DNA from 2 places in the Streptomyces sp. NPDC008121 genome. Region 1 is predicted to be linked to the other one. Evidence: predicted binding sites of a transcription regulator. Region 1 holds the regulator's gene; the other holds the start of a gene.

Region 1 (14,833 bases):
TCGACGTCTACCGCCCGGCCGGCACCTACTTCGTCACCGCCGACATCCGCCCCCTCGGCGCGACCGACGGCATCGCCTTCTGCCGCGCCCTCCCCGAACGCGCGGGCGTGGTCGCCATCCCGACGGCCGTCTTCTACGACCACCGCGACGCGGGCGCCCCCTTCGTCCGCTTCGCCTTCTGCAAAGAGCGCCCGGTCCTGGAGGAGGCGGTGTCCCGTCTGAAAGCGCTGGGGGGCTGACTCGCTGAAAAGCGCGCCGGATGGAAGTGCGGAAACAGGGCCTGCCTTCAGTCGGGCCCTGTTCCCCGCGGGTGGACTACTCAGTGTCCTTGGGATGCCGAGTCGACGCGTAGACCAGAACGACGGTCGAAGTCTCCGGACTGACGAGGTAGCGGACCCTGCCACCACTCGTGATCTCGTACTCCCACTGCTCCAGATCGGACCCCTTCCACTCCTTGGTGGCGAGCCGTCCTCGAAGTTGGTGCTGACGGTTCCAGTTGTCACGCGACAACGGGTCGGTGCGCAGTGCCTCAAGGCAACGGTGGGCACTGGGCAGCGCTGCGCGGCACAGCTCCTCCCACCCCGTTACCGCATCGGTTGTCCCGAAGACGACGTTCCACCCGCTCAGCGGCGGAACGCTGACACGATCACCCTTCTTCGGGCTCACCCGCCCACCTCGACCGGACCCAGGTCCTCCCCGTCGAGCGGACGCAGCGCTTCCTTGAGCCGCTCCGGATCGGCGTTGATCCGAGCCGTCGCCCTCCAAGAGACGAGCACCCGGTGCACCGCCTCCCTGGCACCCAGCTCCGCCGCATCGGAAAGCGCTTCCAGAAGTTCCACCGTGAAAGCGCGCATCTCCTCGCCGTCCAGGTGCCGCACCCACGGAAAGACTTCCGGCAGCGCCAGCAGGAGGGAGCGGGCTCCGTCGTCGTGCTTCATGAGCGCGAGGAAGAGCCGAGACGCCGTCGTGAGGTTCTCCTCGGTGCGCTCCGCGTGCACGGCCGTCGTCAGCACCATGTCGGGCGCGTCCCGATGGGTGACGCGCAGAGCACCGAGGGCTGCGGCCCGGGCGGCTACAGCCTTCGGGTTTCTCGACAGGTCAGTGAACGACACCGACTCGGGCTCGGCTCCCAGGTAAGCAAGGCTCATACTCAGACTGTACTCAGATTATGCTCTGAGTGCCATGGCTGTGTGTCGCATTTCGACGCTCACGCCTTGCCCTTACGCAAAGAGCGCCCGGTCCTCGAGGAGGCGGTGTCCCGTCTGAAGGCGCTGGGGGGCTGAGCCGGGAATCTTTCACCCGGGTGGGCCGTCGTGCGCGCGCGCCCCCTCCGTGGGGCGGTGATTGTCGGGTAGACCGATTTGTCGGGCCGACCTGATTCCCGCGCGCACGGAGGTGCACCCTGTCCGCCGAGACTCTCGACCGCCCGGCGTCCGCCGGTGTCCGCAGGAGCGTCCCGCGCTCGCGGACGGCCCTGCACCGGGCCGTTCCCGCGCTCGGGCTCTTCGCCGCCGCACGGCTCACCGGGATGCTCGTCCTGGCCCTCGGCGCCTGGCACACCGGACGCTCGCCGCGCGCGCTGCTCGCGAAGTCCTGGGACTCCGACTGGTACGTCCGGATCGCCGCCCACGGCTACGGCCGGACGCTGCACTGGCCCGACGGCGTGGTCCAGTCCGACATGGCGTTCTTCCCGCTCTATCCGGGGCTCGTCCGCGCCGTCACCGCCGTCCTGCCGGTCACCGGCGGCACCGCGGGCCTGCTGCTGTCCTGGCTCGCCGCGGGGGCCGCCGCCTGCGGCGTCTATCTGGTGGGCGAGCGGCTGTACGGGCGGCGCACCGGCGTCGTCCTGGTGCTGCTCTGGGGGCTGCTGCCCCACTCGATCGTGCTGACCATGGCGTACACCGAGCCGCTGATGACCGCCTTCGCCGCCTGGGCGCTGTACGCCCTGCTCACCCGCCGCTGGCTGTGGGCGGGCACGCTCGCGACCCTGGCCGGGCTCTCCCGGCCCAACGGGATCGCCGTCGCGGCGGCCGTCCTCGCGGCGGCGGCGTACGAGCTGTGGCGGCGGCGCGGGCGGGTGGACGCGGCGGTCTGGGCGGCCGTGGCCCTGGCCCCGGCCGGCTGGCTCTCGTATCTGCTGTGGGTCGGTGCCCGCCGCGGCGATCCGCTCGGCGGCTACTTCGCCGTCCAGTCCGGCTGGACCTCGCGCTTCGACTTCGGCGAGGGCGCCCTGCGGTTCGTACGGGAGATGCTGAAGGGGCCCACGCAGTTCGGCTTCGCGATGGCGCTGGTGATCACGGCGGCCGGTGTGGTGCTCTTCGCGCTGCTCGCGGTGGTGGAGCGGCCGCCGCTGCCCGTCCTCGTCTACACGGGCGTGCTGGTGCTCATCGCCGTCGGCGGCTCCGGCTTCTTCGAGTCCAAGCCGCGCTTCCTGGTCCCCGCGTTCCCGCTGCTGATCCCACCGGCCCTGGCACTGACGAGAGCCCGGCCGAGGGCCGCGATCGTGCTGATCACGGCCCTGGCCGGGCTCTCGTTCGGCTACGGCGTCTATCTGCTGACGCTCGCAAACATGGCGCTCTGAGTCCGCGGCGGGCCCTCGGGCCCGAAGCCCCGCGCGCGGGCCCCTCGGCGTCCGGCGGGGGTCCTACTCGGACTCGCCGGACTCCTTGTCCTCGGGGGCCTCCAGGCCGAACTGCTCCACGAGCCACTTGTCGAACTCGATGGACGCGCGCACCCAGCTGACCGTGGACGACACGAAGTGCTCCAGGGCGACGCCGGTGCCGATCAGCATCTGCACCTCGCCGATGAGCCGGAGGGTGGCGGAGCCGTCCTCCTCCTCGTGCAGGTGGGTGTAGACCTTGGGCCACAGGGTGCGGCGGTTCCAGTCGTCGATCGCGTCGAGGATCCTGACGCGATCGTCGGCCGAGTGCGGACGGTCGTAGAACGTCCGCACGGAGAAGACCTGCTGCTCGTCCTCGCCGCGGAACATGAAGTACGTACGGAATTCCTCCCACGGCGCCGCGAGGTCACCCTCGTCGTCGACGACGTACTTCAGCTCCATCTGGTCGAGGAGCTGCTTGACCAGGTCCTGGTCGGGGACGACGGGGCCCGCCGGTCCTGCGGCCTGAGGCTGGGGCTGGCCCCCGAAATTCGGAATCGAGGACGGGTCGATGCTCACCGTGAATATCCCTTCGTACGGTTTGCCGCCATCCTCTCCCATGGCGGGCGGTCCGTGGCAAGCCCCGCCTCCCGCGATCCGCTGCGGGCTGACAAGATCTGCTCCCCCTGGCGGAGAGGCGGAGCCGGCCACGGCCGGCCGGCCCGGGCCCCGGCCGCCCCCGTGCGGACCGGGTCAGCGGGCCGGTCCCACGATCAGACCGTCCTCGAAGCGGTCGACGCGGACCGTGTCGCCGTCCGTGATCTCGCCGGCGAGGATCTCCTTGGCGAGCCGGTCGCCGATCGCCGTCTGGATCAGCCGGCGCAGCGGACGGGCGCCGTAGGCCGGATCGTTGCCCTCGTCGGCCAGCCACTCCAGCGCCGCCGGGGTGACGTCCAGCGTGAGCCGGCGCTCGGCGAGCCGCTTGGCGAGCCGGTCGATCTGGAGCTGCGCGATCCGGCCCAGCTCGGCCTTGTCCAGGGCGGAGAAGACCACCAGGTCGTCGAGCCGGTTGAGGAACTCCGGCTTGAAGGAGGCCCGTACGACCTCCATGACCTGCTGCTTCTTCTCCTCGGCGGAGGTCAGCGGCTCCACCAGGTACTGGCTGCCCAGGTTGGAGGTGAGGATCAGGAGGGTGTTGCGGAAGTCCACCGTCCGGCCCTGGCCGTCGGTGAGGCGGCCGTCGTCGAGGACCTGGAGCAGGATGTCGAAGACCTCCGGGTGCGCCTTCTCCACCTCGTCGAGCAGGACCACGCTGTACGGGCGGCGGCGCACCGCCTCGGTGAGCTGGCCGCCCTCCTCGTAGCCGACGTAGCCGGGGGGCGCGCCGACCAGCCGGGCCACGCTGTGCTTCTCGCCGTACTCCGACATGTCGATGCGGACCATGGCCCGCTCGTCGTCGAAGAGGAAGTCCGCGAGCGCCTTGGCCAGCTCGGTCTTGCCGACGCCGGTGGGGCCGAGGAAGAGGAAGGAGCCGGTGGGCCGGTCCGGGTCGGCGATTCCGGCGCGGGTGCGGCGCACGGCGTCGGAGACGGCCCGCACGGCCTCGGTCTGGCCGATCAGGCGCCGCCCCAGCTCGTCCTCCATCCGGAGCAGCTTCTGCGTCTCGCCCTCCAGGAGGCGGCCGGCCGGGATGCCGGTCCAGGAGCCGACCACGTCGGCGATGTCGTCGGGGCCGACCTCCTCCTTGACCATGGTGTCCTTGGCGGCCTCCTGCTCGGCCTCGCTGGCCTCCTCCAGCTCCCGCTCCACGGACGGGATCTCGCCGTACAGCAGCTTGGAGGCGGTGTCGAAGTCGCCGTCGCGCTGCGCGCGCTCGGCCTGGCCGCGCAGCTCGTCGAGCTTCTCCTTCAGCTCGCCGACGCGGTTGAGGCCCTGCTTCTCCTTCTCCCAGCGGGCGGTCAGCCCGCGCAGCTCCTCCTCCTTGTCGGCGAGGTCGCGGCGCAGCTTCTCCAGGCGCTGGACGGAGGCGGGGTCGCTCTCGTTCTTCAGCGCCAGCTCCTCCATGCGCAGCCGGTCCACGGCGCGCTGGAGCTCGTCGATCTCGACGGGCGAGGAGTCGATCTCCATCCGGAGCCGGGAGGCGGCCTCGTCGACGAGGTCGATGGCCTTGTCCGGCAGGAAGCGGGAGGTGATGTACCGGTCGGAGAGGGTGGCGGCGGCGACGAGGGCGGAGTCGGCGATCTGGACCTTGTGGTGGGCCTCGTACCGGCCCTTGAGGCCGCGCAGGATCGCGATGGTGTCCTCGACGGAGGGCTCGGCGACGAGGACCTGCTGGAAACGGCGCTCCAGGGCGGGGTCCTTCTCGATCCGCTCGCGGTACTCGTCGAGGGTCGTCGCGCCGACCATGCGCAGTTCGCCGCGGGCCAGCATCGGCTTGAGCATGTTGCCCGCGTCCATGGCGGAGTCGCCGCCGGCGCCCGCGCCGACGACGGTGTGCAGCTCGTCGATGAAGGTGATGATCTGGCCGTCGCTCTCCTTGATCTCGGAGAGGACGGTCTTCAGGCGCTCCTCGAACTCGCCGCGGTACTTGGCGCCGGCGACCATCGCACCGAGGTCGAGGGAGACCAGGCGCTTGTTCCGCAGGGACTCGGGGACGTCGCCCTTGACGATCCGCTGGGCCAGGCCCTCGACGACGGCGGTCTTGCCGACGCCGGGCTCGCCGATGAGGACGGGGTTGTTCTTGGTCCGGCGCGAGAGCACCTGGACGACGCGCCGGATCTCCTGGTCACGCCCGATGACGGGGTCCAGCTTCCCTTCCCGCGCGGCCGCCGTGAAGTCCGTGCCGAACTTCTCCAGCGCCTTGTACTGACCCTCCGGGTCCGGTGTGGTCACCCGGCGCCCTCCCCTGCTCTTCTCGAACGCGTCCAGGAGGCTCGTGGCACTCGCCCCCTGCTGGGCGAGGAGTTCGCCCGCCTGACCGCCCTTCGCCGCGATCCCGATCAGCAGGTGCTCGGTGGACAGGTAGTCGTCCCCGAGCTCCTTGGCGCGCCGGTCGGCGTCGGCGACGACGGCGAGCAGCTCGCGGTTGGGCTGCGGCGGCGCGACCGTGGATCCGGTCACGCTGGGCTGGGCGGCGAGGAGCCGCTCCGCACCGGACCGTACAGCGGCCTGATCGGCGTCGACGGCGGCCAGCAGGTCGGTGATGTTCTCGTTGTCCTGGCCCGCCAGGAGCGCCAGGAGAAGGTGCGCGGGGGTCAGATCGGGATGCCCCTCGGACACCGCGCGGCTGGTGGCCGCGTTGAGGGCGTCCCGGCTCTTGTTGGTCAGTTCGGCGTCCACGTGCGGTCTCTCCTCCTGTCAAACCGTGCTGCCATCACGCATGACTCGTACAGCGTACACAAAGTTGAGTCTATTCCGCTCAAGGATAGGCTTCGCGGCATGGCGACTGACCCGAGGAACCCGGACGACTCGTACCTCAGCTTCTGGCGGGAGTACCACATGTGCACCCTCACCACGCCGCGCGCCGACGGCACCCCGCACGTCGTGGCGGTGGGCGTGACGTACGACCCCAAGGGCGGCGAGAAGGGCATCGCCCGGGTGATCACCAACAAGCACAGCCGCAAGGTGGCCAACGTCCTGGCGGCGGGCCCCGAGGGCGCGCGGGTCGCGGTCTGCCAGGTGGACAAGGGGCGCTGGGCGACCCTGGAGGGCGTGGCCCGGATCCGCACGGAGCCGGAGGTCGTCGCGGACGCGGTGGACCGTTACGCCACGCGCTACGGCCGGGTCCCGGCGCCGAACCCGGACCGGGTGGTCATCGAGATCGCGCTGACCCGCGCGATGGGCCGCGCCTGACACCGGGACCAGGCCCGGGCGGGGGCGGGGGAACCGCGCCCGGGCAGCACAACGGCGCCATCGCGTTTCAGGTCCGCGATGGCGCCGCTGTGTGGGGGAAGCACCTGAGCGATCTACAACGACGGGGGAATCGCTCAGGCACTGCGGGGGGTGGCGGTGATGGTCTCGGGCTCGAGCAGCTGGTGGTCCCGCTGATCGAGATTGACGAAAATCATGCCGTACCGGATGGCACAGCGGACCGGCTGCGGGGCGCCACGCGGCCTCCGCAGGCACCGGTAGGCGCGGACGTCCTCGTCCTGCTCACGAGCGACGACGATCGGTTCTCCGAAGAGGGTGACCATCAACGAATCACCACGGTGGGGAATGGCCGTGACGAGATCGATGAAATGCCACCCGGATCGATAGGCCGAGGCCATCTCCCGCCGGAAGACCCGGTCGTCCGGCGGCACGGTCATGCGTCCGCGCCCGCCGGGAGGGAGTCCCACGTCGGCTCGCGCTCGACGGTCTTGACGGAGTCCCACGTGGGCTCCCCCTTGGCCGTCGGCGCGAAGTCCCACGTGGGCTCACCCGCGACCGTCGGCGTGGAGTCCCACGTCGGTTCGCCCGGGGCGGCGACAACGTTGTTCGCGGGCGGCGTGTCCCACGTCGGCTCGCCGTCGAGGGCGAGAGCGCCGAGGGCAGCCGCAGCAGCGAAAGCTATGGCGCCAAGTGCACGAACCATCCTGGTCATGGCCGATCTCCACCTCTTTTGATCATTACCTCCTCCCCCGCGAATAAGACGATGGCTCACTCCGAACCCTTCCACCAGCGATGCCAGGCATCATGTTCCTGTAATTCAGGACCCTGAGGGGGGTGCAAATGGAGCCGAAGCAGGGTGATACCGACACACGGCACGGTCCGGGCGAGCTGTGCGACGCCGGAAAACGTCTCTACGCGACCGCGCTGAGAGCCGGCAGGATCGCCCGCGCGGAGGTGGAACCGGTCCCCTGCCTGATCGAACTGTCGCTGCTGCACCCCGACCCGGACGACACGCAGTGGCTGCGGCCCATCCCGCCGTCCATCGCGCTGAACAAGCTCATACACCCCATCGAGCGGGAGATCCAGCAGCGCCGGCAGCTGGCCATCTCGCTGGCGGACACGTTCGAGCCATTCATGACGATCAACGCGCCGGACCCGTCGGCGACCCAGGCGATCACCGTCCTGGAAGGCCTCAGCCTCATCAACGCCACGCTCGACCGGGTCATCAACGAGTGCGGCGAGGAGCTGCTCACCATCCAGCCGGGCAGCGGGCGCAAGCCCGAGGTGGTGCAGGCGGGGCTGCGCCGGGTGGAGCCCCTGCTCGACCGCGGGATCCGCATGCGCACCCTCTACCAGCACACCGCGCGCCACCACTCGGCCACCATGGGGTACGTCGAGCGGATCGCGCCGTACGGGCTGGAGGTGCGCACCCTCGAGGAGATCATCGACCGGCTGATCATCGTCGACCGCAAGGTCGCCTTCGTGCCCGCCCGCTCGGACCGGCGGGTGGCGCTGGAACTGCGCCACGAAGGGCTGGTGCAGTACCTCGTCGGCGTCTTCGACCAGTTCTGGCTGCACGGCGTGCCGTGGGAGGACGAGATCCCCTACAGCCCGTCCGTGGACGGCATCGGGGGCGTCCAGCGCTCCATCGCCAAGCTCCTCGTCGAAGGCCATGTCGACGAGGCCATCGCGCGCCGCCTCGGGATGAACGTGCGCACCTGCCGCGCCCACATCGCCAAGCTCGCCGCCGCCCTGGGCAGCGGCAGCCGGGCCCAGCTGGGCTTCCTCATCGCCCAGTCCGGCATCCTCGAACAGGACGGCTGATCGTGTACGTACGGATCGACCTGGACGGCCCGGCGGGCACGCTGCGGGTGTCCGGCCACGGGCTGCCCACCGTCGAGGTGGTCCGGGCGCCCGGGACCGGGGTGAACGCCCTCGTCCCCATCGGCACCCGGGACCGGCGCGCGCTGACGCTCACCGTCGACGGCCGGCCCGCCGGGATCCGGCCGGCCCGGGGCCGTCTGCTGCGCCGGTCCTACCGCGTCGACGCGAAGGTCGCCGGCGCGCGGTACCGCCTGATCCCCTGCTCGCACGTGGACAGCCGGCTGCTGCGCGGCGGCCGCCGGCTGGGCACCCTGGAGTCCTCGGGCGACGGCCGGGTCGACACCGACTGGACGGCCCCGGCGGAGCTCCGCCCCCAGGACATCGCCGTGGGCACCGCCCTCGCCGCCGCCTTCGGCACCGGCGCGGCGCCCGCGTGGGAGACGGTCGGCGACATCGTGAGCGAACTGATCCCGTAAGGGGCGAGGGGCGGCGCGGAGGGGCCCGTACGCCCCCCCCTGGCACGCACGAGGCCCCTCCCCGCACCCCTGGCACGCGCGAGGCCCCTCCCGCGCCGGAACACCGGTACGGAAGGGGCCTGCGGGAAGCTACGCGGCCTGCGGGGCAGTGTGGCCTACGGGGCCGCCGGGGTCACTCGCCGCGCTTGGGGCGCCAGACCACCAGCGCGCTCGCCTGCTGGACGTCCTGGTACGGCACCAGGTCACGGCGGTACGACGCGTGCACCTGCGCCTCGCGCTGCCGCATCGCCATCGCCGCGCCGTCCACGGCCGCCGACAGCTCGGCCACCCGGGACTGGAGCGCCGCGACCTGGTTCTCCAGCTCGATGATGCGCTTGATACCCGCCAGGTTGATGCCCTCGTCCTGCGACAACTGCTGGACGGTGCGCAGCAGTTCGATGTCACGGGCCGAGTAGCGCCGGCCGCGCCCGGCCGTCCGGTCCGGGGAGACCAGACCGAGGCGGTCGTACTGCCGAAGGGTCTGCGGGTGCAGCCCGGAGAGCTGGGCGGCCACCGAGATGACGTACACCGGTGTCTCGTCGGTCAGTTCGTACGGGTTGCGGCTGCGCCCCGGTCGGATGTCCATCGCGTCAAGCTCCCTTCGCGGCCTGGAAGAGTTCTGCTCTGGGGTCCTCGCCCGCCGTCGCCTCGCGGTACGTCTCGAGGGCTTCGCGGGCCTTGTCGTCCAGTTCCTGGGGCACCGCGACCTCCACCGTCACCAGCAGGTCGCCCCGGGTGCCGTCCTTGCGGACCGCGCCCTTGCCGCGGGCGCGCATGGTCCGTCCGTTGGGCGTGCCGGCGGGCAGCTTCAGCGTCACCGCGGGGCCGCCGAGGGTCGGTACCTTGATCTCGCCGCCGAGCGCCGCCTCGTGGAAGCTGACGGGCACGGTGACGGTGAGGTTGTCGTCCTTGCGGCCGAAGACCGGGTGGGCGTCGACGTGGACGACGACGTAGAGGTCGCCGTTCGGCCCGCCCCGCTCGCCGGGCGCGCCCTTGCCGCGCAGCCGGATCCGCTGGCCGTCGGAGACACCGGCGGGGATGCGGACCTGCATGGTGCGGGAGGACTTGGCCCGCCCGCTGCCCTTGCAGACCTCGCAGGGGGTCTCGGCGATGAGGCCGCGCCCCTTGCAGTCCACGCAGGGGTCGGTGAGCGAGAACGAGCCGCTGCCGCCGCGGGAGACCTGACCGGTGCCGACGCAGGTCGGGCAGACCCGCGGGGTGCCGTTCTTGTCGCCGGTGCCCGAACAGGCCTTGCAGGGCTGCTGGGAGGACATCCGCAGGGGCACGGTGGCCCCGTCGACCGCCTCGGTGAAGCTGAGCGTCACCTCGGACTCGATGTCCTGGCCGCGGCGCGGCTGCGTGCGCGTCCCCGCGCCGCCGCCCGCGCCCCGGTTGAACAGACCGCCGAAGACGTCGCCCAGGCCGCCGCCGAAGCCGCCGGCACCGGCGCCGGCCGGGCCCTGGGCGCCCCCGAAGAGGTCGCCCAGGTCGAAGTTGAACGTTCCGCCCGCCCCGCCCGGTCCGGCACGGAAGCCTCCGTTGCCGAACAGGGCGCGGGCGTCGTCGTACTCCTTACGCTTCTTGGGGTCGCCGAGGACGTCGTTCGCCTCGGAGATCTCCTTGAAGCGCTCCTCCGCCTTGGTGTCGCCCGTGTTGGCGTCCGGGTGGTTCTCGCGGGCGAGCTTCCGGTACGCCTTCTTGATCTCGGCGTCGGTGGCGTCCTTGGGGACGCCGAGAACCTTGTAGTAGTCCTTCTCGACGAAGTCCTTCGTGCTCATCGACGTCCCTCCTCCCGGACGATCTTCGCGCTAGCCCCGGGGGCGTGTGACCCGACTCGGGTCACACGGCCTCCTCGGGGCCACCGCTCTCCTCGTCTGCCGACTTCTCTTCCTTCGCGGCCGGCGTCGCCCCGGGCTGGGGCTCGGCCACCGCCACGCGCGCGGGCCGGATGGTCCGCTCGCCGATTCGGTACCCCGGCTGCAGGATCGCCACGCAGGTCGTCTCGGTGACGTCCGGCGCGTACGAGTGCATGAGGGCCTCGTGGATCGTCGGGTCGAAGGGCTCGCCCTCCTTGCCGAACTGCTGGAGTCCCATCTTGGCGACGACGGTCTCCAGCGATTCGGCCACCGACTTGAACCCGCCCACGAGCTCGCCGTGGTCCCGGGCCCTGCCGACGTCGTCGAGCACGGGCAGGAGCTCGCCCAGGAGGCTCGCGACGGCGATCTCCTTGACCGTGACCCGGTCCCGCTCCACGCGGCGGCGGTAGTTCTGGTACTCGGCCTGGAGCCGCTGGAGGTCCGCGGTGCGCTCACCGAGCGCGCTGCGGAGCTGGTCCAGCTGGGCCGTCAGACCGGCTGTCTGCGCTGCGTCCCCGGCCGGGGCCGCCGAGCCCTCCTCCTGGGAGGGGGCCTCGGCGGCTTCGGCGGCGTCGTCGGATTCGGCGCCGGAGGGGACGTCGGGCTTCTCCTCGAAGCCCGGGGTCTCCTCCGTCATCAGGCAGCGCCGCCCTTCGGCTTCTCGTCGTCGACGATCTCGGCGTCGACGACGTCGTCGTCGGCCTTGGCGTCGGCGCCCGGGGCCTCGCCGCCCGCGGCCTGCGCGGCCTGGGCGTCGGCGTACATCGCCTGGCCGAGCTTCTGGGAGACGGCCGCGACCTTCTCGGTGGCCGTACGGATCTCCGCGGTGTCCTCGCCCTTGAGCTTCTCCTTCAGCTCGGCGACGGCGGTCTCGACCTCGGTCTTGACCTCACCGGGGACCTTGTCCTCGTTGTCCTTGAGGAACTTCTCCGTCTGATAGACGAGCTGCTCGCCCTGGTTGCGGGACTCGGCGGCCTCGCGACGACGGTGGTCCTCGTCCGCGTACTGCTCGGCCTCCTGGCGCATCCGGTCGACCTCGTCCTTCGGCAGCGAGGAGCCGCCGGTGACGGTCATCTTCTGCTCCTTGCCCGTGCCCAGGTCCTTCGCGGTCACGTGCATGATGCCGTTGGCGTCGATGTCGAAGGCGACCTCGATCTGCGGGACGCCACGCGGCGCCGGCGGCAGACCGGTCAGCTCGAACATCCCGAGCTTCTTGTTGTACGCCGCGATCTCGCGCTCGCCCTGGTAGACCTGGATCTGCACGGACGGCTGGTTGTCCTCGGCCGTGGTGAAGATCTCGGACCGCTTGGTCGGGATCGTGGTGTTGCGCTCGATGAGCTTGGTCATGATGCCGCCCTTGGTCTCGATACCAAGCGACAGCGGGGTGACGTCGAGGAGCAGGACGTCCTTGACCTCGCCCTTGAGGACACCGGCCTGCAGGGCGGCGCCGATGGCGACGACCTCGTCCGGGTTCACACCCTTGTTGGCCTCCTGACCGCCGGTCAGCTCCTTGACGAGCTCGGCGACGGCGGGCATACGGGTGGAGCCACCGACCAGGACGACGTGGTCGATCTCGGAGAGCTGGATGCCCGCGTCCTTGATGACGTTGTGGAACGGGGTCTTGCAGCGCTCGAGCAGGTCGGCCGTGAGCTGCTGGAACTGCGCCCGGGTGAGCTTCTCCTCCAGGTGCAGCGGGCCCTCGGCGGAGGCCGTGATGTACGGCAGGTTGATCGACGTCTCCGTGGAGGACGACAGCTCGATCTTCGCCTTCTCCGCGGCCTCGCGGAGACGCTGGAGAGCCATCTTGTCCTTGGCCAGGTCGACGCCGTGGCCGTTGGCGAACTGCTTCACCAGGTAGTCGACGACGCGCTGGTCCCAGTCGTCGCCACCGAGGTGGTTGTCACCGTTGGTGGCCTTCACCTCGACGACGCCGTCGCCGATCTCCAGGAGGGACACGTCGAAGGTGCCGCCACCGAGGTCGAAGACGAGGATCGTCTGGTCGTCCTTGTCCAGGCCGTAGGCCAGGGCGGCCGCGGTCGGCTCGTTGACGATGCGCAGGACGTTGAGGCCCGCGATCTCACCGGCCTCCTTCGTCGCCTGACGCTCCGAGTCGTTGAAGTACGCCGGGACGGTGATGACCGCGTCGACGACCTTCTCGCCCAGGTAGGACTCGGCGTCGCGCTTCAGCTTCTGCAGGATGAAGGCGCTCATCTGCTGCGGGTTGAAGCTCTTGCCGTCGATGTCGATCTTCCAGTCGGTGCCCATGTGGCGCTTGACCGACCGGATGGTCCTGTCGACGTTCGTGACCGCCTGGCGCTTGGCCACCTCGCCGACGAGCACCTCGCCGTTCTTGGCGAAGGCGACGACGGACGGCGTGGTCCTGGCGCCCTCGGCGTTGGTGATGACGGTGGGCTCGCCGCCTTCGAGAACGCTGACGACGGAGTTAGTCGTGCCCAGGTCGATGCCGACCGCACGTGCCATTTCGATTCCTCCAGCTGACTGACTTGAGTGGATCTGGCTCAAGGATGCACGACCGGTTCTCCCGCGTCAACAGACCTGAGTCGTGTCGGCTCAACTGTTCGCGCTGCCTTCGGCTCAAAGAGGCCCCACCGACCGCCCCTCGGGCGCGTCGCTCCCCCGGCTCGGACACCCCTCCGTGAGAGAGTCCGATACCTCACGAATATCCCACGAAAGGGTGTGGTGGGGGCATGACGGCCAAGCGCGCACTCGACCTCATGGGCGGACTCACCCTCCTGCTGCTCCTGTCCCCCCTCTTCGCCCTCGTCGCGCTGTCGCTCGCCGCGCGGGCGGGCGGGGGCGCCGCCGCGCGGCCGGACGGTGAAGGGGCGCAGGGGGCCGACGGGACGGGACTCCTGCGCCGCCGCACGATGGCCGGCCGCGACGGCAGGACGTTCCGGATACTGACCTTCCGCACCCCCGGGCCGCTCGCGGCGCTCCCGCTGCTGCTCCACGTGGTCCGCGGGGAGATGTCCCTGGTCGGCCCGTGCCCTCTGGTCCCCGCCCACCGCGAGTGCGCGGGCGAGACCCGCCGCCGGCTCTCCGTACGCCCCGGCCTCACCGGCCTGTGGCAGATCAGCGACCGCTCCGACCTGCCCTGGGAGGAGCGGGAGCTGCTCGACCTCCACTATGTGGACCATCACTGGCTGGGGATGGATCTCGCCATCCTGGCGCGTACGCTTCCAGCAGTCCGCAGACGTCGCGCGGCGACCGGAGAGGCCCCGCCGGCAAGGCTTGCCTGAGCGACACAGATCACCGCGGGCGCCGCTACAGCGGGGCGCCCCGAAGCGGTAATCTCAGCACGGACTGAATAAGTTACCGCTTAGTAGTGCCACACTCGGCAGTGTCGGCACTCCGCCTCGCAGGCCCGCCCGAGGAGCCCCAAATGCAACTCGCCGCGATCGTCGTGTCGATCGTCATCACGGTGGTGGCCGTCGCGCTGTTCGGGCGCGCCATCGCGCAGATCTACCGCTTCGTGAAGCTCGGCCAGCCCGTGCCCGCGGGCACGCGCACCGGCGACCCCACGCAGCGCACCGTCACCCTGGTCAAGGAGTTCCTCGGCCACACCCGTATGAACCGCTGGGGCATCGTCGGCGTCGCGCACTGGTTCGTGGCGGTGGGCTTCTTCTCCCTGCTGCTCACCATCGTCAACGCCTTCGGCCAGCTGTTCCAGGCCGACTGGCTGATCCCGTTCATCGGCGACTGGCTGCCGTACGAGATCTTCACCGAGTTCCTCGGTCTGATGACGGTCCTCGGCATCCTGACCCTGATCGTGATCCGGCAGCTGAACCGGCCGGGCGGGGCGGGCCGCAAGTCCCGTTTCGCGGGCTCGAAGACCGGCCAGGCGTACTTCGTCGAGGCCGTCATCCTCATCGTCGGCGTCTGCATCATGACGCTGCGCGCCCTGGAGGGCGTCCAGCACCACGTGACGAGCTGGGAGCCCGGCTTCTTCGCCTCGTACCCGCTGATCGCCGCCCTCGACGGGCTGAGCCTGGGCACGATCCAGCACCTCACCTACTTCTTCGCGGCGCTGAAGATCGTCACGTCCTTCACCTGGATGATCACGGTCTCGCTGAACACCAACATGGGTGTCGCCTGGCACCGCTTCCTCGGCTTCCCGAACATCTGGTTCAAGCGGAACTCCGACGGCT
Region 2 (14,833 bases), on a different contig from region 1:
ACTCGTCGTTGCGGCCGGTGAAGCGGATCGGCTCCTCGGTCTCGGGGGCGCCGGCGAGGCGGGCGGCTCCGATGCGGACCACGGCGAGCGGACGGGTGAGGGTCCGGGCGACGAAGGTGGAGATGCCGACCGCGACGAGGAGGCAGCCGCCGAGGAAGGCGATGCGCACTTCGAGGGCGGTGACGTCGTCGTCGCGGAGCTCGGTGAACCGCTCGACCTGTCCGGTGGCGAGCGCGGACTCGACTCCCCGCATCTGCTCGATGCGGGCGGAGAGCGCGGACCCCAGCTTCTCGTGGTCCGTCTTCCGCTCGGACGCGGACAGTTCGGGCTGGTCGGTGAGGCGGGCGAGGTAGCGTTCGGCGCTCTTGACGTCCGGTCCCGTGACCGTGGCGGCGAGGGAGTCGCGGCCCTCGGCGGTGGCGGCCTGGTCGAAGTCGGCGAGGGCGGCCAGTTCCCGGACCCGGGCCTGCTGCGCGGCGGCGGTCAGGGCGTCCCGGGCGCGGTCGGCCTCCTCCGCCCCCTCGGGCTCGTCCGGTACGTACGTACCGGTGACGGGGTCGTAGTGGGTGGTGCCGGTGGACTCCGGCTCGGGGACGGCGAGGGCGGCCAGGAGCAGGCCGCGGGCGGCGGAGGCCTGCTCGACGGCGCGGCCGAGGGCGGCGGGGGCCCTGGTGGCCTCGGCGGCGCGGGGCGGGGTCTTCTCGGCGAGTTCCTCGGCGAGGCCGTGGAGCTTGGCGATGATCTCCGAGTAGGCCCGGTGGGCCTCCAGGGCGGTGCCCTTGCCGGTGAGGGCGGTACGGCGGACGGAGGGCAGGGCGGCGAGGTCGCGGCGCAGCTCGGAGCCGGCGGCGGGCCGGATCTCGTCGATCTGCCGGTCGACCCGGGTGGAGCCGGCGCTGGTGATCTGGCGGCGGTCCTCGCGGGGGCCCTTCTGCTCGTCCCGGCCCGCGGCGATGTACGCGACGACCTCGTCGCGCTCGTCGGCGAGGGAGTGGGCGAGGGTGACGGCCTGGCGGTCGAGCTGGGCGAGGGTGACGAGCCGCTGGGAGTCGCTCAGTTCGCCGGAGGCGGTGAGGACGGCGGGGGCGCCGGCGGCCAGGACGGTGATCCCGACGAGGGCCACTCCGGCGACCAGGCGGTTCCGGACGCGCTTGGGGCGGCCGACGGGCGCCGCGGGAGGCGTGGTGCCCGCACTGCTCACGGGAGCCGTACCGGGGCCGGGCAGGGGGGTGTTCGCGCCGGGGCCCTGGGCGTCGCCCGTGGACAGCGGGTCACCCGGGGTCTGGCTCCGCGTGCCGCTGTTGCTCCGAGGCCGCTTCTTCTGCACCGGTGCTCGCATTCTCGACTCGTCCGCCCATGAAGCAGAGGTGACGACCGGTCACGTGATAGAGCGCCCCCACCCCTGGTACGGCTTCCGACCATTCCAGCGCTTTTCTGGGAAGGGGACGCGCATCGGCCGCACCGCCACCCGAACGAGTGAACAACACTCCCGAGTTGGCGAACAACTTCCGCGGACGCCCGACAGGGGGTCGCGCGAGGCCCCGGTTGGATCTTCCGCGCGGGCTTTGGCAGGATGCCCGCCCGCAGCTTCCCGGAGGCCGCCGTTCCGCCTGCCGTCCGGGCCTCGGACGCTTGGTACGGGCCTGATTCGGCCGTCTGGAGGTGCTGTGAAGGAGTGATGCGCACGGGGGCAGACTGGGGATCATGCGTACCGACGTGGCCACTCTGCCCGGCAGCCCCGAACGCCCCAATGAGGACTGGGCCGCCGCTGCTCTTCCCGCTTCCGGCACGGGCGGGACGGTCGTGGTGCTGGACGGGGTGACGCCGCCGCTCGGAGCGTACGGATGTGTGCACGGAGTCCCCTGGTTCACCGCACGACTTGGCGGCGCTTTGACCGAACTGTCCGCTTCCCGGCCCGAGATGACGTTGTCCGAGATCCTCGCGTCGGCAATCCGGCGCACCGCGGACGCCCACCGGGGCAGCTGTGACCTTTCTCACGTCCGTACGCCGCAGGCGACGGTCGCGATGGCGCGCTGGGACGGGGAGCGGGTCGAACACCTGGTGCTGTCCGACGCCGTCCTGCTGCTGGAGGCGCCCGGCGGGGCGGTGCGGGCGGTGCGGGACGACCGGCTGGACCGCGTTCCGGCCGAGACGCTGCTCTCGCTGGAGGCGACGGACCGGCTGCGCAATCAGGAGGGCGGCTTCTTCACGGCGGCGGCGGATCCGGCGGTGGCCCGGTGGGCGGTGACCGGCACGACGCCGGCGGCGGAGGTACGGGCCCTGGCGGCGCTCACCGACGGCGCGGCGCGGTGGGTGGAGCGGTTCGAGGCGGGCGACTGGGCGGCCTGCGTGGGGGTGCTGCGCGCGGAGGGGGCGCCCGGACTCCTCCGGCGCGTACGGGCGCTGGAGACGGCGGACGCCGCGGCGGGCGGCTCCCGCCGGGGGAAGCGGCACGACGACGCGACGGCGGTGTACGCGGAGCCGGCGGGGGCGTAGGTCGTGTCCGGGCGGCCGATCCCGGAAGGCAGCCGGTCCCGGAGGGCGGCCGGCCCCGGAGGGCAGCCGCGGAAGGCCGGCCCTCGGAAGGTGCGCCCGGAAGAAGCGGTCCCGAGGGCCCGGCCCCGAAAGGTCAGCTCTCCGCGCGGGTGTTCAGCTGGTGCAGCAGGCGGGCCAGTTCGGCGACCTCGCCCCGGTCCCAGTCGGCGAGCTTGCGGACGTACCGCCCGCGCCGGGCGTCCCGTACGCGCCGGAAGCGGCCCTGGCCCTCCTCCGTGAGCCGGACGAGCGAGGCACGCCCGTCGGCCGGGTCGGGGTCGCGGGCGACGAGGCCGAGGTCCTCCAGGGCGCGCAGCTGACGGCTCATGGTCGCCTTGCCGACACCGAAGTAGCCGGCGAGATCGGTGGCCCGCTGCGGGCCGGTGTCGTCCAGCCGTACGAAGAGGCCGTAGGCGGCGGGCTCCAGTTCGGGGTGGACTTCGCGGGCCATCTCGCCGGACTGGGCGCGGGCGCGCCGGAGGAAGACCGCCAGCTCCCGTTCCAGCGCCAGGAATTCCTGGTCCACACCACTTCCGCCGGTGGGCCCGCCTTCACTTCCCGTACCGCTGCCGTGCACGTCAGCCCCCTCGCGCGCTTTCCGGTCGCTGAAAGTTTCCTTCGCCGACGGCCGTTCCCGCAGCTCCCTCAGTATTTCGCAGGAGTAGACCAACGGCAGCACCCGGCCCCTCTTCCGTGGGGCGGGTCTACGTGCGTAGCGTCTCTCCCGGCACCGAATGACATGTCCACCGCAAGACCGGCGGGGGCATGGCACGGCCCTGCCCCCTCTTCCCCTCCCACCGAGCCTTTCGGAGGCACGCCATGCCCGTGCACAGATCCGGAAAGACCCTCGCCGGGGCCGCCCTCGCGGCCCTGAGCCTGCTCCTCCCCCTCACCCTCTCCGGCCCGGCGAACGCCGCGGACGACCCCGGCGCCCGGCAGGTGCCCGCCCGGGGCTCCGCGTGGATGGGCATGGGGGTGCCCGCGCACGACGGCCACGGCGCCAGGCCCGGCGGCGCCTCGGTCCAGGCCGGCCAGACCGAGGGCGTGGACGTCTCCAGCCACCAGGGGAACGTGGCCTGGTCGACCCTGTGGAACAGCGGGGTGCGGTGGGCCTACGTCAAGGCGACGGAGGGCACGTACTACAAGAACACGTACTTCTCGCAGCAGTACAACGGTTCGTACAACGTGGGCATGATCCGCGGGACGTACCACTTCGCGACCCCCGACACGACGACGGGCGCGGCGCAGGCGGACTACTTCGTGAACAACGGGGGCGGCTGGTCCAAGGACGGCAGGACGCTGCCGGGGGCGCTGGACATCGAGTGGAACCCGTACGGCGCGGCCTGCTACGGCAAGACGCAGTCCGGGATGGTGACCTGGATCCGCGACTTCCTCGACCGGTACAGGGCCAGGACCGGCCGCGACGCGGTGATCTACACCGCGACGAGCTGGTGGAAGCAGTGCACCGGCAACTACGCCGGCTTCGGGGCGGCGAACCCGCTCTGGGTCGCGCGGTACGCCACGGCGGTCGGCGAACTCCCGGCGGGATGGCCGTACTACACGATGTGGCAGTACACCTCGTCCGGCCCGACGGTCGGCGACCACAACCACTTCAACGGCGACCTCTCACGGGTGCAGGCGCTGGCCAACGGCTGAGCGGCGGCCGGTGGCTTCCCGGGCGCGCGGCCCGCCCGGGAAGCCGCCACGGCCACCGTCGCCCCTAGGCGACCCGACCCGTGGTGGAGGCGAAGCCGAGCCAGGTGTGGCGGTTGTTCCACCAGCACCAGCCGACCTTGGGGGCGTCGCGCCGCTCGCGGCCGTCCCGGCCCGTGCCGTTGCTGATCCAGATCGCCGGGGTGCGCGCGTCGAAGGTGCCGTTCGCCTTGCGCAGCCGGGAGCCGATGGTCATGAAGCAGAGGTTGCGCTCCAGGGCCGCCGGCTGCTGGAGCACCCAGTGGATGCCCTCGCTGAGCAGCAGCGGGGTGCGGTCCTCCTTCGCCAGGGCGGGCAGCGCCTCGTCCGGGCTCCAGTTGGACATGTGGTCGCCGCGGTCGACGCCGGTGACGAGGTACAGCGGAGCGTCGGGCACCGGCACGGTGTCGAGCGGGGCGAACGCGTCGACGTCGGGCATGTCGACGACGACGAAGCCGGCCTTGTCGCCGCGCCGGAGCAACGGCGCGAGCGCGGAGGCGGGCGCACGGTCCGGGTGGACGGCGAGCAGCGCGTCCTCGCGTGCGGCGCCGGCCCCCTCGGCGAAGGCGCGCAGCTCGTCGGCCGGTATGCCCGCGAGCTCGTGCACGCCGAGCTCGATCAGCCGCTCGGCCTGGGCGGCGAGCGGCGGAAGCGGGGGCAGTGCGGGGTTCGACGGGGTGTCGGTCAAGTCTCTCCTTGGTTCGTACGACGGCGGTACGGGCGGTGCGCAGGGTTCGGCGGTACACCCGGTCCACGCGGGTAGCAGCAGCAGAACGGCACAACCCCGTGAAATGTTCCCGGCCACGCCATCCATTCCGCGTCAACTCCCCGCACGACGGCGGCCCTCGGCCCGGTGACCCCGCACACGCGCGCGTGGGGCGCCCCTTCGGAAAGGGGCGCCCCACGCCGTACCCGGATCTCCGTACGCAGATCTCCGTAGGCGTACCTCCGTCGCCTACGCCACTACGCTCACCGGGACCTCCGCCGGGGAGAGGGCGATGTCGAGGACCTGGCGCACGTCCGTGACCGGGTGGACGTCCAGCTTCTCCAGGATCTCGGCCGGGACGTCGTCCAGGTCCGGTTCGTTGCGCTTGGGGATCACGACCGTCGTGATGCCCGCGCGGTGGGCGGCGAGGAGCTTCTGCTTCACGCCGCCGATCGGCAGGACCCGGCCGGTCAGCGACACCTCGCCGGTCATCGCCACGTCCGTGCGGACCAGCCGGCCGGAGAGCAGCGAGGCCAGCGCGGTCGTCATGGTGACGCCCGCGCTCGGGCCGTCCTTGGGGACGGCGCCCGCCGGGAAGTGGATGTGCACGCCGCGGTCCTTCAGGCCGGTGACGGGCAGCTCCAGTTCGGCGCCGTGCGAGCGGAGGAAGGAGAGCGCGATCTGCGCGGACTCCTTCATCACGTCGCCGAGCTGACCGGTGAGCGTGAGCCCCGCCGCCCCCGTCTCCGGGTCGGCCAGCGAGGCCTCTACGAAGAGGACGTCACCGCCCGCCCCGGTGACCGCGAGGCCGGTCGCGACGCCGGGAACGGCGGTGCGCCGCTCGGCCGGGTCCTGCGCCGACTCGGGCACGTGGTGCGGACGCCCGATCAGCCCCCGCAGGTCGTCCGGGGTGATCGTGAACGGCAGCTCGCGGTCGCCCAGTTCGTGCTCCGCCGCGACCTTCCGCAGCAGCCGGGCGATCGAGCGCTCCAGGGTGCGGACGCCCGCCTCCCGGGTGTACTCCCCGGCCAGCTTCCGCAGCGAAGCGTCCTCCAGGACGACCTCGCCGGGCTCCAGGCCGGCCCGCTCCAGCTGCCGGGGCAGCAGGTGGTCGCGGGCGATGACGATCTTCTCGTCCTCGGTGTACCCGTCGAGCCGGACCAGCTCCATCCGGTCGAGCAGCGCCTCCGGGATGGCCTCCAGGACGTTCGCCGTCGCCAGGAAGACGACGTCGGAGAGGTCGAGTTCGACCTCCAGGTAGTGGTCCCGGAAGGTGTGGTTCTGCGCCGGGTCGAGGACCTCAAGCAGGGCCGCGGCCGGGTCGCCCCGGAAGTCGGAGCCGACCTTGTCGATCTCGTCGAGCAGGACCACCGGGTTCATGGACCCGGCCTCCTTGACCGCCCGTACGATCCGTCCCGGCAGAGCGCCGACGTACGTCCGCCGGTGGCCGCGGATCTCCGCCTCGTCCCGTACGCCGCCGAGCGCGACCCGGACGAACTTCCGCCCCATGGCGTGCGCCACGGACTCGCCGAGCGAGGTCTTGCCGACGCCGGGCGGGCCGACGAGCGCGAGCACGGCGCCGCCGCGCCTGCCGCCGACCACGCCGAGGCCCCGCTCGGCGCGCCGCTTGCGCACCGCGAGGTACTCGGTGATCCGCTCCTTCACGTCCTCCAGGCCCGCGTGCTCGGCGTCGAGGACGCCCTTGGCGCCCTGGATGTCGTAACGGTCCTCGGTCCGCTCGTTCCACGGCAGCTCCAGGACGGTGTCCAGCCAGGTGCGGATCCAGGAGCCCTCCGGGGACTGGTCGCTGGACCGCTCCAGCTTCTCGACCTCCTTGAGCGCCGCCTCCCGCACCTTCTCGGGCAGGTCGGCGGCCTCCACGCGCGCGCGGTAGTCGTCGGACTCGTCGCCCTCGGACTCGCCGTTCAGCTCGCGCAGTTCCTTGCGTACGGCGTCGAGCTGGCGCCGCAGCAGGAACTCGCGCTGCTGCTTGTCGACACCCTCCTGGACGTCCTTGGCGATCGTCTCGGCGACGTCCTGCTCGGCCAGGTGCTCGCGCAGCTGCGCGGTGGCGAGCCGGAGGCGGGCGACCGGGTCGGCGGTCTCCAGGAGTTCGACCTTCTGCTCGACGGTGAGGAAGGGCGAGTAGCCGGAGTTGTCGGCGAGGGCGGCGACGCCGTCGATCTGCTGGACGCGGTCCACGACCTGCCAGGCGCCGCGCTTCTTCAGCCAGCTGGTGGCCAGCGCCTTGTACTCCTTGACCAGTTCGGTCACGGCGCCGGGCAGCGGGTCGGGCACGGTCTCCTCGACGACGGTCCCCTCGACCCACAGGGCCGCGCCGGGGCCGGTCGTCCCGGCGCCGATCCGCACACGGCCGCGACCGCGGATGAGCGCGCCGGGGTCGCCGTCGGAGAGCCGGCCGACCTGCTCGACGGTGCCGAGGACGCCGGTCCCGGCGTACGTCCCGTCGACGCGCGGCACCAGCAGCACCCGCGGCTTGCCCGCACCGCCACCCGCACCGTCCCCGGCTCCGGCGGAGCCGGAGCGCGCGGCGGCCTGGGCGGCCTCCACCGCGGCGCGTACATCGGCGTCGGACAGGTCGAGCGGCACCACCATCCCCGGCAGCACCACCTCGTCGTCGAGCGGCAGCACGGGCAGGGTGAGCGTCGGGTACTCCGTGGACTCGGCAGTCATGATCTCCCCTTCGGCAGTCAAGTTGAGTTATGCCGACTCAATGCATGTGAGCCTCCGAATGTTCCCCTGCCGCCGTTCGCTCTCAGCGATCACCCTCGCGCGGCCCGCCACGCTGCCGGTGTAATACCTCTATGGATATGGGAGCTATTACAGCCGCGTGGGTGGCGGGCTGGACCGTCTCACGGGGCACCCCGCCCGCCGTCCCCGAGCCCTGGGGCTACCGCATCGACGTCGGCCTGCCGCGGCACGTCTTCCGCCATGTCCTGCCGGCCCCCGACGCGGTCTCGGTGGGCAAGCTCTGCGCGGACGTCACCGAGCCGTACGCCTGGCTGAAGATCATGGCGACGGCCGAGGAGGCCGCGGAGTGGATCACTCCGGGCTGGTCGATCCCCGACGACCCCGGCTTCATGATGTGCAAGCGCCTCGACGCGCGCGTGCGTCCGCCCGCGCCGGAGGGGTACGCCCGGACGACCGAGGTCACCGACGGCGTGATCCGCGTCAGGATCCTCGCCCCGGACGGCACCCTCGCCGCGCGCGGGCAGATCGCCCCGACCGGCTCGACGGCGGTCGCCGACCAGGTCGAGACCGACCCCGCCCACCGCCGGCGCGGCCTCGGCTCCAACGTCATGCGCGCCCTCGAAGCGGCCGCCGCGCAGGCCGGGGCGGTGACCGGGGTCCTCTCGGCGACGACGGACGGCATCGGCCTGTACGGGACGCTGGGGTGGCGGTACGAGGGTCCGCTCACCGGGATCGTGCGCGCCTGAAGCCGGCTGCCTTGCCGTCACGGATGGACCGCGCCCCAGACTCCGACCGCCGGCTCTCGGCGCCCGGCTGTCGGCTCGGATGCCCTCACCCGGCCTCTGTTCAACCGGACCCGCCGGAAGGCATGCTCGGGCGCATGGGACAGAGGGGTGGGCGCGTGAGGCGGGTCGGCCGGAACACGGGCGCGCGGACGGGAAGAGATCGTCGGCCGTACGCGAGGCTGTGGGCCGTCGCGGTGACGCTGGGCGCGGCGCTGGCCGTGGCCGGCTGCGGGCCGGACGCGCCCCCACCCCGCGCCGACTCCCCCACGACGGCGCCCGGTTCCGACGCGCCGACCCCGCCCTCCGCTCCGCCCGAGGTGAGCGTCCCGCCGACCCCGACGGCGAGCGACCACCGGCCGGGCCCGCGGGAAGTCCTCGTCGAAGTCGGCGTCAGCGGCGGCTACGCCGGAGTGAACAACCAGCTGGTCGTCCACTACGACGGCGGCTACACCACCCGCTCCGGCACCGGGCCGGCGCGGACCGGCCGGATGACCCCCGCCCAGGTCGCGGAACTCCGCGCCGCGCTGGAGGCCCCGGCGTACGCGGCGGTGCCCGTACGCCCCACTGGTAAGCCCGTCTTCGACGGCTTCCGGTACGTCGTGTCGCACCGGTACCGGGTCGTCGTCGCCGCGGACGGCGAGCTTCCGGCGGCCCTGCGGCGGGTCTTCGACGCCCTTCCCGACGGCGGCCCGCCGACGACCCCCTGACCCCGCACCGCGTTCCGCCGTCGCCCCCTCCCAAGTGCCCTCTGGCGAGTGAGCCGAAGGGGCCGTCGGGGGAACACGGCCGAGCGCGCGCAGCTCCCGAGGAACGAGGGAGCGAGCACGTACGGCTGTGTGAGTCCGACTCATAGGCCCCGGAGGCGAACCGAGCCTCCAAAAAAAAGGGGGGCAGCAAGCACGTACGGCTGTGTGAGTCCGGCTCAAAGGCCCCGGAGGCGAACCGAGCCCCCAAAAAAATAGGATGGCGGGACGACCCGCCGAGCCCGAGATCGGAGCGAGAACCATGTCGAGTCCCGTCACCCTCGACCGCCGCGAGGGACCGTACGGAGAGGTCGTGTTGCGCCGCCGCGGCGACGACTTCGAGATCATCGTGAACGGCACGTTCCTCATGGACACCTCCGATGGGCGTTCCGAGCGGACGCTGATCGACGCGGCGATGGAGGCGCTCGGCGGACGTCATGGCGGCTCGGTCCTGATCGGCGGTCTCGGTGTCGGCTTCTCCCTGGCGCACGCGGCCGCCGACCCGCGGTGGGCGCGGATCGCGGTGGTGGAGCGGGAGGACGCGATCATCGACTGGCACCGGGGTGGCCCGTTGGCCGCGGTCTCGGGCGCCGCCCTGGCGGATCCGCGGTGCGTGATCCTGCACACGGACATGATCGAGTACCTGCACGACTCCCCCGACACCTTCGACGCGATCTGTCTGGACATCGACAACGGCCCGGGCTGGACCGTCACCGAAGGCAACGAATCCCTGTACTCCGCCGAGGGCTTGGCGGCCTGTGCGGCCCGCCTCAACCCCGGTGGGATCCTCGCCGTCTGGTCCGCGCAGCCGTCCGCCGATTTCGAAGCAACCTTGCGGAATGCCGGATTCAGCGGGGTACGGACGGAAGAGATCCCGGTTGCCCGGGGCGTCCCGGACGTGGTGCACCTCGGCATCAGGCCTGCGTAGCCGGGACGCCGCCGCTGCCTCTACGCTGCTGACCGACATCAGCTACGCAAGGCAGGGCAATGGAGCAGACACACACCACTCACCACGGTGCGGCGGCCACTCCGGGCGCGCAGCGGCGTGTGCTGGTCGTCGAGGACGACACGACGATCGTGGATGCGATCTCCGCGCGGTTGCGGGCGGAGGGGTTCCTCGTCCAGACGGCGACGGACGGTCCGGCGGCCGTCGACGCGGCGGAGGCCTGGCAGCCGGACCTGATGCTGCTGGACGTGATGCTCCCGGGCTTCGACGGCCTGGAGGTGTGCCGCCGGGTCCAGGCCCAGCGGCCCGTGCCGGTCCTGATGCTCACCGCCCGGGACGACGAGACGGACATGCTGGTCGGGCTCGGCGTCGGCGCCGACGACTACATGACCAAGCCGTTCTCCATGCGCGAGCTGGCCGCCCGGGTGCACGTCCTGCTGCGGCGGGTGGAGCGGGCCGCGATGGCGGCCGTGACCCCGCGCAGCGGCATCCTGCGCCTCGGCGAGCTGGAGATCGACCACGCGCAGCGCCGGGTCCGGGTCCGGGCCGAGGACGTCCATCTGACGCCCACCGAGTTCGACCTGCTGGTCTGCCTGGCGAACACCCCCCGCGCGGTCCTCTCCCGGGAGCAGCTGCTCGCGGAGGTGTGGGACTGGGCGGACGCCTCGGGGACCCGGACCGTGGACAGCCACATCAAGGCGCTGCGCCGGAAGATCGGGGCGGAGCGGATCCGTACCGTCCACGGCGTCGGCTACGCCCTGGAGACACCGGCGCCGTGATCCGCCGCGAGGCGCGTACGAGACGCCGGATCGCCATCTCGATCAAGACCAAGCTGGGCACGCTGGTCGTCGGGGCGGTCCTGCTGACCTCCGGGCTCGCCCTGGTGGCGATCAGGACCTCGACGGAGTTCCGGTACATCACGGTCTTCGCGATGATCGCGACGCTGCTGATCACCCAGTTCGTGGCGCAGTCGCTGACGGCGCCGCTGGACGAGATGAACACGGTGGCCGGGTCGATCTCGCGCGGCGACTTCAGCCGGCGGGTGCGCGGCGCGGACCGCCGGGACGAGCTGGGGGACCTCGCCTCGACGATCAATCGGATGGCGGACGACCTGGAGGCGGTCGACCGGCACCGCAAGGAGCTGGTGGCGAATGTCTCGCACGAGCTGCGGACGCCCATCGCCGCGCTCCGAGCGGTCCTGGAGAACGTGGTCGACGGGGTCTCCGAGGCGGACCCGGAGACGATGCGGACGGCGCTGAAGCAGACCGAGCGGCTGGGCCGGCTGGTGGAGACCCTGCTCGACCTGTCACGTCTTGACAACGGTGTCGTCACGCTGAAGGCACGGCGGTTCGAGGTGTGGCCGTACCTGTCGGGGGTGCTGCGGGAGGCCAATCTGGCCGCGTCGCAGCGCGGCCTGACGACCACCTCCGGCCTGCACCGGCGCACGGACGTCCATCTGCACCTCGACGTCTCGCCGCCGGAGCTCACGGCGCACGCGGACGCGGAGCGGCTGCACCAGGTGATGGCCAATCTCATCGACAACGCGGTGAAGCACTCGCCCGCGCACGGCCGGGTGACCGTACGGGCCCGGCGGGGGGCCTGGCCGGACTCGCTGGCGCTGGAGGTGGAGGACGAGGGTCCGGGAATCCCGGAGCACCTGCGCCGCACGGTCTTCGAGCGGTTCAACCGGGGATCGGTGCCGGCCCAGTCGGGCCCGGGCAGCGACGGCGGCACGGGGCTGGGGCTGGCGATCGCCCGCTGGGCGGTGGATCTGCACGGCGGGGAGATCGGAGTGGCCGAATCGTCACGCGGCTGCCGTATCCAGGTCACCCTTCCGGGCGGCCCTCCGGCGCGGGATTGACGTAGGGTTCGAACCGGAAGGACCAGGCCCGCGGGTACGTGGTCAGGGTTGCGGGCCCCAGGGGGCCGCAACCCCCGTCTCCCCTACCCGGGAGAGGGCAGAACCACGCTTGTTTCCCGCCATTCCATGCCCCGAAACGCTCCGTCAAGTGTGACTTGCGCGACGTTGGAGTGCCCGGCCTGCACCTCCCGGCCAGGGAGGCGTAGCCTTTATTTCCGCTGTCCATCACCTTGTGAAGCGGAAGAGGGCGGTTACCGCCGTGTCGTCTCAGTCCCCCAGTAACTCGAGCATCTCCACCGACCAAGACGGGCAGGGTCAGAACCCTGCGACCGCCTTCGGCGCCAATGAGTGGCTCGTCGACGAGATCTACCAGCAGTACCTCCAGGACCCGAATTCGGTCGATCGTGCCTGGTGGGACTTCTTCGCCGACTACAAGCCCGGCTCTTCGGAGACTCCCGCCGCCGCGGGGGCGGCCGGAGCCACCCCGACCCCGCCGGCCACGTCGCCGGCCCCGAGCGCGCCCGCCGCGCCGCAGGCGGGCCCCGCACAGGCCGCGCCTGCCGCCCCGGCGGCTCCGGCCCAGGCCGCGCCGGCCCAGGCGCCCGCCAAGCCCGCGGCGGCCGCTCCGGCCCCGAAGGCGCCGGCCCCGGCCGCCAAGGCCCCGGCCCAGGCTCCGGCGAAGCCCGCCGCCGCTCCGGCGGCCGAGGCCCCGGACGGCCCCGAGCTGATCACCCTGCGCGGCCCCGCCGCCGCCGTGGCGAAGAACATGAACGCCTCGCTGGAGGTGCCGACGGCCACGTCCGTCCGCGCCGTCCCGGTGAAGCTGCTCTTCGACAACCGGATCGTGATCAACAACCACCTCAAGCGCGCCCGGGGCGGGAAGATCTCCTTCACGCACCTCATCGGGTACGCCATGGTGCAGGCGATCAAGGCCATGCCGTCGATGAATTACTCCTTCGCGGAGAAGGACGGCAAGCCGACCCTGGTCAAGCCGGAGCACGTGAACTTCGGTCTCGCGATCGACCTGGTGAAGCCCAACGGCGACCGCCAGCTCGTCGTCGCCGGCATCAAGAAGGCCGAGACCCTGAACTTCTTCGAGTTCTGGCAGGCCTACGAGGACATCGTCAAGCGCGCCCGTGTCGGCAAGCTGACGATGGAGGACTTCTCCGGCGTCACGGTCTCGCTGACCAACCCCGGCGGCCTCGGCACCGTCCACTCCGTGCCGCGTCTGATGCCCGGGCAGTCCGTCATCATGGGCGTCGGCTCGATGGACTACCCCGCCGAGTTCCAGGGCACCTCCCAGGACACCCTGAACAAGCTGGGCATCTCCAAGGTCATGACGCTGACGTCGACCTACGACCACCGGGTCATCCAGGGCGCCGCCTCCGGCGAGTTCCTGCGGATCGTCGCCAACCTCCTCCTCGGCGAGGAGGGCTTCTACGACGACATCTTCAAGGCCCTGCGCATCCCGTACGAGCCGGTCCGCTGGCTCAAGGACATCGACGCCTCGCACGACGACGACGTCACCAAGGCCGCGCGGGTCTTCGAGCTGATCCACTCCTACCGGGTCCGCGGCCACGTCATGGCCGACACCGACCCGCTGGAGTACCGCCAGCGCAAGCACCCCGACCTGGACATCACCGAGCACGGCCTCACCCTGTGGGACCTGGAGCGCGAGTTCGCGGTCGGCGGCTTCGCCGGCAAGTCGATGATGAAGCTCCGCGACATCCTCGGCGTGCTCCGCGACTCGTACTGCCGTACCACCGGCGTCGAGTTCATGCACATCCAGGACCCGAAGCAGCGCAAGTGGATCCAGGACCGTGTCGAGCGCTCGCACTCCAAGCCGGAGCGCGAGGAGCAGCTGCGGATCCTGCGCCGGCTGAACGCCGCCGAGGCGTTCGAGACCTTCCTGCAGACCAAGTACGTCGGCCAGAAGCGGTTCTCCCTGGAGGGCGGCGAGTCCGTCATCCCGCTGCTCGACGCGGTCATCGACTCCGCCGCCGAGTCCCGCCTGGACGAGGTCGTCATCGGCATGGCCCACCGCGGCCGCCTGAACGTCCTCGCCAACATCGTCGGCAAGTCGTACGCGCAGATCTTCCGCGAGTTCGAGGGCAACCTCGACCCGAAGTCGATGCACGGCTCCGGCGACGTGAAGTACCACCTGGGCGCCCAGGGCACCTTCACCGGCCTGGACGGCGAGCAAATCAAGGTCTCGCTCACCGCCAACCCCTCGCACCTGGAGGCGGTCGACCCGGTCCTGGAGGGTGTCGTCCGCGCCAAGCAGGACGTCATCAACAAGGGCGGCACGGACTTCACCGTCCTGCCCGTCGCCCTGCACGGCGACGCGGCCTTCGCCGGCCAGGGCGTCGTCGCCGAGACGCTGAACATGTCGCAGCTGCGCGGTTACCGCACCGGCGGCACGGTCCACATCGTCATCAACAACCAGGTCGGCTTCACCGCCGCCCCGGAGTCCTCGCGTTCCTCGATGTACGCGACCGACGTGGCCCGCATGATCGAGGCGCCGATCTTCCACGTGAACGGCGACGACCCGGAGGCCGTGGTCCGCGTCGCGCGGCTCGCCTTCGAGTTCCGCCAGACGTTCAACAAGGACGTCGTGATCGACCTCATCTGCTACCGCCGCCGCGGTCACAACGAGGGCGACAACCCGCAGTTCACCAACCCGCAGATGTACAACCTGATCGACAAGAAGCGTTCGGTGCGCAAGCTGTACACCGAGTCGCTGATCGGTCGCGGCGACATCACGCTGGAAGAGGCGGAGCAGGCGCTCCAGGACTTCCAGGGCCAGCTGGAGAAGGTCTTCGCGGAGGTCCGCGAGGCCACCTCGGCGCCGGC

Evidence for each region. Region 1 encodes HspR, which represses chaperone genes until heat shock. Its sites were predicted from a motif close to TTGAGNNNNNNNNNCTCAA; they were not measured.
Region 2: a site for HspR is predicted at 7,650-7,668, ahead of lon (endopeptidase La). Genes of this name have one in related genera too.

What each region holds. Positions count from the first base shown of each region.
Region 1 is NZ_JBIBHT010000004.1:412,859-427,691, reverse strand. It holds gene ACFZBD_RS16285 (pyridoxal phosphate-dependent aminotransferase) at 1-239, shown strand, start outside; gene ACFZBD_RS16280 (hypothetical protein) at 316-666, opposite strand; gene ACFZBD_RS16275 (prevent-host-death family protein) at 663-1,148, opposite strand; gene ACFZBD_RS16270 (glycosyltransferase family 39 protein) at 1,403-2,581, shown strand; gene ACFZBD_RS16265 (YbjN domain-containing protein) at 2,645-3,178, opposite strand; gene clpB (ATP-dependent chaperone ClpB) at 3,353-5,938, opposite strand; gene ACFZBD_RS16255 (pyridoxamine 5'-phosphate oxidase family protein) at 6,038-6,451, shown strand; gene ACFZBD_RS16250 ((2Fe-2S)-binding protein) at 6,586-6,906, opposite strand; gene ACFZBD_RS16245 (hypothetical protein) at 6,903-7,181, opposite strand; gene ACFZBD_RS16240 (helix-turn-helix transcriptional regulator) at 7,310-8,293, shown strand; gene ACFZBD_RS16235 (hypothetical protein) at 8,296-8,769, shown strand; gene ACFZBD_RS16230 (heat shock protein transcriptional repressor HspR) at 8,942-9,394, opposite strand; gene dnaJ (molecular chaperone DnaJ) at 9,399-10,586, opposite strand; gene grpE (nucleotide exchange factor GrpE) at 10,648-11,301, opposite strand; gene dnaK (molecular chaperone DnaK) at 11,301-13,145, opposite strand; gene ACFZBD_RS16210 (sugar transferase) at 13,373-13,924, shown strand; gene ACFZBD_RS16205 (heterodisulfide reductase-related iron-sulfur binding cluster) at 14,068-14,833, shown strand, end outside.
Region 2 is NZ_JBIBHT010000003.1:466,578-481,410, forward strand. It holds gene ACFZBD_RS12125 (nitrate- and nitrite sensing domain-containing protein) at 1-1,339, opposite strand, end outside; gene ACFZBD_RS12130 (hypothetical protein) at 1,705-2,496, shown strand; gene ACFZBD_RS12135 (MarR family transcriptional regulator) at 2,630-3,112, opposite strand; gene ACFZBD_RS12140 (GH25 family lysozyme) at 3,355-4,191, shown strand; gene ACFZBD_RS12145 (DUF5701 family protein) at 4,256-4,915, opposite strand; gene lon (endopeptidase La) at 5,183-7,627, opposite strand; gene ACFZBD_RS12155 (GNAT family N-acetyltransferase) at 7,765-8,391, shown strand; gene ACFZBD_RS12160 (hypothetical protein) at 8,625-9,137, shown strand; gene ACFZBD_RS12165 (spermidine synthase) at 9,436-10,101, shown strand; gene ACFZBD_RS12170 (response regulator) at 10,161-10,898, shown strand; gene ACFZBD_RS12175 (ATP-binding protein) at 10,895-11,980, shown strand; gene ACFZBD_RS12180 (multifunctional oxoglutarate decarboxylase/oxoglutarate dehydrogenase thiamine pyrophosphate-binding subunit/dihydrolipoyllysine-residue succinyltransferase subunit) at 12,240-14,833, shown strand, end outside.